One region of the Micrococcus sp. 2A genome, then DNA from elsewhere that is predicted to be linked to it. Evidence: predicted binding sites of a transcription regulator. Region 1 holds the regulator's gene; the other holds the start of a gene.
What was found. Region 1 encodes LexA, which represses DNA repair genes until DNA is damaged. Its sites were predicted from a motif close to TCGAACANNTGTTCGA; they were not measured.
Positions count from the first base shown of each region.

Region 2: a site for LexA is predicted at 1,003-1,018, ahead of AAG742_RS05535 (DUF6504 family protein). Genes of this name have one in related genera too.

Region 1 covers NZ_CP154351.1:850,245-853,652, reverse strand. Annotated here, with positions in the region: gene AAG742_RS03965 (histidinol-phosphate transaminase) at 1-615, opposite strand, end outside; gene AAG742_RS03960 (LysM peptidoglycan-binding domain-containing protein) at 673-1,044, opposite strand; gene lexA (transcriptional repressor LexA) at 1,292-2,014, shown strand; gene AAG742_RS03950 (DASS family sodium-coupled anion symporter) at 2,037-3,408, opposite strand, start outside.
Region 2 covers NZ_CP154351.1:1,182,029-1,185,436, forward strand. Annotated here, with positions in the region: gene AAG742_RS05530 (metallophosphoesterase family protein) at 1-875, shown strand, start outside; gene AAG742_RS05535 (DUF6504 family protein) at 1,174-1,500, shown strand; gene dnaE (DNA polymerase III subunit alpha) at 1,724-3,408, shown strand, end outside.

The sequences.
Region 1 (3,408 bases):
CTCGGCGTAGGCCTCGTCCACGACCACCATGGCGCCCGGGCCGCCCTCGGCCTCGTTCCGGGCCTGGGCGGTGTAGACGGCCTCGATCACGTCCAGCCCAAGGGCGGTGCCCGTGGGGTTGTTGGGCGAGGCGAGGAAGACGAGGTTCGGACGGTGCTCGCGCACCATGGCCGCGGCATGCTCGGCCGAGAGGGTGTGGTCCGCGGCGCGACCGCCGTCGACGAATGCCGTGTCCGTGCCCGCGGCCAGCAGCGGATACATGGAGTAGGAGGGGAGGAAGCTGAGGACGCTGCGGCGCGGCCCGCCGAAAGCCTGGAGGATCTGCTGGAGCACCTCGTTGGAGCCGTTGGCCGCCCACACGTGTGCCGCGGTCAGCCCGTGGCCGAGGTACCCGGCCAGGCTCTCCCGCAGCCGGGTGAACTCGCGGTCCGGGTAGCGGTTCAGCCCCCCGGCGACCTGCGCCACCCGTGCCACGACGGCCTCCGCGACCTCCGGGGGGACGGGGTGCGTGTTCTCGTTCGTGTTGAGCATGAACGGCACGTCCAGCTGGGGGGCGCCGTAGGGGCTCTGCCCGCGCAGGCCCTCGCGCAGCGGGAGGGAGCTCAGATCGGTCATACGGGCCATTCTAGGAACGGGAGCACGCCGAGCGCGCCGTGAGTCGCCGGCCGGCCCTCAGTCCCCCGCGGGCACGAACAGGGACTCGCCCAGCTCGAGCTCCCGGCCCTCCAGGCTGTTCAGCTCGGCGATCCGCGTCATGGTGGTGAAGGGGTCCTCCTCCGGCGCAGCCTCGGCGGCGATGGACCACAGGCTGTCCCCCGGCATGACCGTGACGGTCTCCAGACGCGCGCCCGGGCCCTCGGAGGAGACCGCCGCAGGGGAGGTGAGGACGCCCGCGAGGAACGCCGCGACGACGGTGAGCACGGCCGCCGCCAGCATGAGCGGAAGCCCGCGGAGCACGAGACGGCCGCGCCTGTTGAGGCGGAACCCGCTCGGAGCGGGGCGAGCGGGGACGGGACGGGAGAGAGCTGCGGTCAGGGTGGTCATGGTGGTGGTCGCCTTCCTCCCGCTGCGAGCGGGAATTCGAACGTGTGTTCGAACCTGTTCGAATCCATGTCTAGCACACACCTTCGAGACACGCCCAGCGTGGATCGAACATATCTTTGGATCCGGTGACGGACTCCACTAGGGTCGAGGGCACCGGACGTGCTCCGACCCGCGGTGGATCGCCTTCAGGGCAAGACCATCAGCAGGGGTGGACACGCTAAGCGACCTCGGGAGAACGGACCGCCGCATGGCCACCCCTGACCACCAGACCCCAGCCGGGTCCGCCCCCTCGCTCACGTCCCGCCAGCGGCGGATCGTGGAGACCATCCGCCACGCGATCGCTGAGTGCGGCTACCCGCCCTCCATGCGGGAGATCGGGGACGCGGCGGGCCTCGCCTCGCTCTCCTCCGTCACGCATCAGCTCGGCCAGCTCGAGCGCTTCGGCTACATCCGCCGCGATCCGGGCCGCCCCCGCGCGCTCGAGGTGCTGCTGGCCGAGGACGGGACGGCGCTGACTGCCGAGACGGCCTCCCCCGTCGCCCCGGTCTCCGAGCTCCCCCAGATCCCCTCGTGGCACACGGACGCCGCCGAGGGCGACGCCGTCTCCATCCCGTGGGTGGGACGGATCGCGGCCGGCGGCCCCATCCTCGCCGAGCAGCAGGTGGAGGAGGTCATGACGATCCCGCGCCGCCTCACGGGTGAGGGCGAGCTGTTCATGCTCCGCGTCTCCGGCGACTCGATGGTGGACGCCGCCATCTGCGACGGCGACTGGGTGGTGGTGCGCCGGCAGGAGACCGCGGACAACGGGGACATCGTGGCCGCGCTGCTCGACGACGAGTCCACCGTGAAGACCTTCCGCCAGCGCGACGGCCACACGTGGCTGCTCCCCCAGAACACCGCCTACGAGCCCATCATGGGTGACCACGCGACCATCATGGGCCGCGTGGTCACCGTGCTGCGGGCGCTCTGAACGGCGCCCGCGGCGCGGACGGTCAGACCAGGCCGAGCCACCGCCAGTACGTGGCGGAGAAGAGCAGGACCATGAGGTAGCCGATCACCGTGATGGGCAGTCCCGCCTTGAGGAACTGCATCGGGGTGAACGCGCCCGTGCCGTACGCGAGCATGTTCTGCGGCGCGGAGACCGGCAGCAGGAAGCCGAAGCAGATCAGGAACTGCATGATCACGACGAACCCGAGGCCGCCCTCCGCGGCGTTCGGGATGGACGCGGCGAAGGCGATGAACACCGGGATCAGGGCGCTCGAGAGCGCGGTGGCCGAGGCGAAGCCCAGGTGGATGAGGATCGTGAAGGCGCCCATGACGGCGATCAGCGCGACGATCGGCAGCTCGGCGAGGCCGAGCGCGGTGAAGGTGCGCTCGGAGAGCCACGCGGCGGCGCCCGTCTTGAGCAGCAGTGAGCCGAGCGAGATGCCCACGGCGAACACCACGAGCGTGCCCCAGTTGACGAGCTTCTCCACGGTCTTCCACGAGAACACGCCGACGCGCGGGAGCAGGAGGAAGGCGACGGCGGCCAGGGTCACGGTGGTCGCATCGACGGGATGCAGGACGCCCTGGGTGGCCCACGCGGTCACCAGGAGGACGGCCACCACCGTCAGGCGCATCTCCTTGCCCGTCATCGGGCCGAGGGCGGCGAGGTCGCGCTGGACGACCTCGCGACCGCCGACCATGCGGTCCGTCTCCGGCTTGATGGCCCAGCGCATCACGAAGTAGAGCACCACGGACATGACGGCGGCCCACGGCGCGCCCCACACGAACCACTCGAGCCACGTGATCTGGCGGCCCATCTGGTCCTGGATGAAGCCGACAGCGACGAGGTTCTGGGCCGCGGAGGTCATGATGCCGATGTTCCAGATGGAGATGGCCTGCGCGGCGGTGATGACGAGCAGGGCGCTGAGCTTCGAGTCGGTCGGCATGCCGAAGGCCGCTACGAGGCCCATGAGGATCGGCACCACCGCGCCGGCGCGTGCCGTGGCCGACGGGACGAAGAAGGACAGGATGATCGTGATGACGATCGTGCCGATGAGGATGTTGCTCGTCTTCTCGCCGGCGAACTTCAGCACGAGCAGCGCCACGCGCTTGTGCAGCCCCGTGGCCTGCATGGCGGCGGCGAGCACGAGGGCGCCGGCCACGAGGGCCACCGCGGAGTTGGAGAAGCCGCCCAGCGCGAGCCCCAGGGCGCCTGACGTGCCGAGGGCGGTCTCCGGGTCCGCCATGTCCGGGGCGAATCCGACGAGGAACGCGATCAGCCCGATGATGAGCACGGCGCTGACCGGGTAGGTGACGGCCTCGCTCACCCACACGATGACGGCGAACGCGAGGACCGCGAGCGCCCGCTGTCCCGCGACG
Region 2 (3,408 bases), 330 kb from region 1:
ACAACTTCGTCATGCCGATGGAGTCCCGCGGCGTGAAGTGGGCCATCACCTTCGGCAACCATGACGAGGACTCGGTCACGGAGCACGGCACCTCGATGACGGAATCCCGGATCGTGGACTTCGTGCGCCAGTACAAGCACAACCTCAACCCGGCCGTGGACCCGTCCAAGCCGGGCCACTCCGACGCCCAGCTGCTTGTGCGGGGGTCCCGCGGCGCCGCCCCCTCCTTCGCCATCTGGCTGCTCGACTCGGGCCGCTACGCGACCGCCCAGGACGCCGCCGGGCAGTCCACCGAGGGCGTCATGGACTACGACTGGATCCGTCCGCAGCAGATCCGCTGGTACGAGGAGGCCTCGGAGGCCACCGCGGAGCGCTTCGGCAAGGGCGTCCCCGGCCTCATGTTCTTCCACATCCCCACGTTCGAGCACTCCTACATGTGGTACGCCTCCCAGGGCGAGAAGGACGAGGCCCGCCACGCGGAGGCCGTGCGCCGTCACGCCATCGAGGGTGTGAAGCACGAGGACGTCTACCACGGTCTGATCAACTCGGGCATCTACGCCTCCGTGAAGGAGCGCGGCGAGGTCAAGGGCATCTACTGCGGCCACGACCACATCAACACCTACAAGGGGAACTACTACGGCGTCGAGCTCGGCTACGCGCCCGGCACCGGCTTCGACACCTACGGCCTCAACGACGGCACGTGGGATCAGCACACCCTCCGCGGCGCCCGCGTGTTCGAGCTCGACGAGCGCACCGAGGCCGTCTACACCGGCGACACCCGCATCGTCTGGGCCCGTGACCTCGGGATCGACATGAACCCGGAGGGCAAGCCGGTGGCCGCGCCTGCCGCCTTCCCGCGGTACGTGAAGGCCTGAGCGCGGCCCCGCCCCGCCCGGGGGCGTGAGCACGGCGACGTCGGCACCCGCGCGGGTGCCGACGTCGCCTTTTCCCTGGGCCCCCTTAACGTGTCCGCTGCCATCCGTAGTGTCCCTCCCATTGGATTCGAACACATGTTCGAGTACGATCGAGAGTGCGACCTCCGGTCCTCGGTCCCATCGCGGGCCGAGGCTTCCCGACTCTTCCCCTGCCCGCCGTCGCGGGTGGGTCGCGCTCCCGCCGTCCGTCGGCGCCCGCCGGCGGATCCGTCCGCAGCGCACACAGGGAGAGAGCAGCATGGGAGTCTTCACGCAGTCCGTGGCGGTGGAGCGCGCCCCGGACGGCGCGCCGCAGGGCCTGCATTGGAACGGGCGGGACTACGTCATCGCCGAGCGGCCGATGCGCTGGTTCGAGCGTCGCCGCTGGTGGGCCGAGGAGGTGCGGGCCGAGAAGGGCCGCGGGCCGGGCCTGGTGGACCATGAGATCTGGCGCCTGCAGGTGCGCCTCGCCCGGGCCGGCTCCGCCCCCGTGCAGACCCTGGACGTCGCCCACCACCTCGACTCCGGGCGTTGGCGCCTCATTCGCGTCCACGAGGTCGCTCATGACCTGCGGAGGACGGCGTGAGGTCCCGCCCGCCCCTCCGGGGCCTGCCCCCCGCTTCCGTCATTCGAACATGTGTTCTATTGTGGGTGAGTGGCCGCCTCGGCGGCCACAGGCTGCCCCGACCGCCTCCTTCCCCTGGCTCGGACCCCCGCACGCTTCCCGGCTCGTGCACCCGCCGCGCTTCCCGCGCCGCCCCCGTCGGAGACCCCGGCGGGGTGGTCCAGCACGTCCAGGAGAGCTCCCCATGAGTGACCGCACGCCCCCGCCCGTCCCGTTCCCCCATCTGCACGTGGCCTCGGCCTTCAGCGCCCACTACGGGGTGAGCTGGCCCGAGGACCTCGCCGCGGCCGCCGCCGCGGCGGGCATGGACCTGCTCGCGTGCACCGATCGCGACGGCCTCTACGGCATGGCCAAGCACGTGGGTGCGTGCCTGCAGCACGGCATCGCGCCCGTGGTCGGGGTGGACCTCGCCCTGCGCTGGTCGGAGGAGGACGGCGACGCCGGCCGGGCCGTCATCCTCGCCCGGGGCGGCTCCCACGGGTCCGGCTACCGCGCCCTGTGCCAGGTGATCTCCGCGGCCCATGCCCGTACCACCGGGGGAGCGGGCGGAGGCAGCCCCTGGGCCGCCGTCGCCGAGCTGGCGGAGGCCGCCGGGGGGCGCGTGCCCACCGCCGCCAACCCCGCGAACCCGCCGAGCCCGGAACTGTTCGTGCTCCTCGGGCCGGACTCGGACCTCGGACGCCACCTCGCCCGCCGCCGCTACGCCGCGGGAGTGGGCGCCCTGCGCCGGTGGCGCTCGGCCCTGCCCGCCGGATCTGTGCACGTCGACGTCGTCACGCACCTCTCCGCGCCCGGCCGACGGCTGGACACGGGCCACGCCGTGAAGATGCTGCGCGCCGCCCGGGACACCCGCACGCCCGCCGTGCTGACCAACGCCGTGCGGTACGCCGCCCCGGACGGCGCGGCCACCGCGGACGTCCTCGACGCCGCCCGGGCGCTGAGCTCCCTCGACGCCCTGCACGACCTGCAGCCCAACGGACAGGGCTGGCTCAAGCCCACCGAGCACATGCACCGGCTCGCCCGTGAGGTGTGCGAGGCCGCGGACGAGCCTGCCGCGCCCCTCCTGGAGTCCACCCGCCGCCTGGCCGAGGCCTGCGCCCTCGACCCCGAGAGCGATCTCGGCTGGGGCCGGCCCCGGGTGCCCGAGGCCTCCGTCATCGGGGTGGACGGGCCGCCCGACCGCGTGCTGCACGAGCGGACCCTCGCCGGCCTGGCCGCCCGCTACCCGCGTCTGCACACCGGCTCCGGGTTCGGCACCAGTCAGGAGGCGCGCGACCTGCAGGACCGGGTGGAGCACGAGCTCGGGATCATCTCGCGCCTCGGGTTCGCGAGTTACTTCCTCACGGTGTCCTCCGTGGTGGACCTGATCGAGGGGATGGGCGTGCGGGTCTCCGCGCGCGGCTCCGGGGCGTCGTCGCTGGTGAACCACGCGCTGCGAATCTCCAACGTGGACCCCATGGCCAACGGCCTGATCATGGAGCGCTTCCTCTCGGACGCGCGCTCCACCCTGCCGGACATCGACATCGACGTGGAGTCCGCGCGCCGCCACGAGATCTACCGTGCCGTGTTCGAGCGCTTCGGGGCCGAGCGGACCACGCTCATGAGCATGCAGAACGCCTACCGGGCCCGCGGCGCCGTCCGGGACGCGGGGATGGCCCTGGGCCTGCCGGACGAGGACGTGGACGTCATCGCCAAGCAGCTGTGGCGCTTCTCCGCCTCCAGCTTCCGCGAGGCGCTGCAGCGCATGCCCGAGTTGGGGGAGCTCTCCCGCCGCGTGGAGTCCGGCCGCCGGGCGGGGCGGCATCAGCTGGACCTGCTGGTGGACATCACGGAGCGTCTCGATCGCCTGCCCCGGCACATCTCCATGCA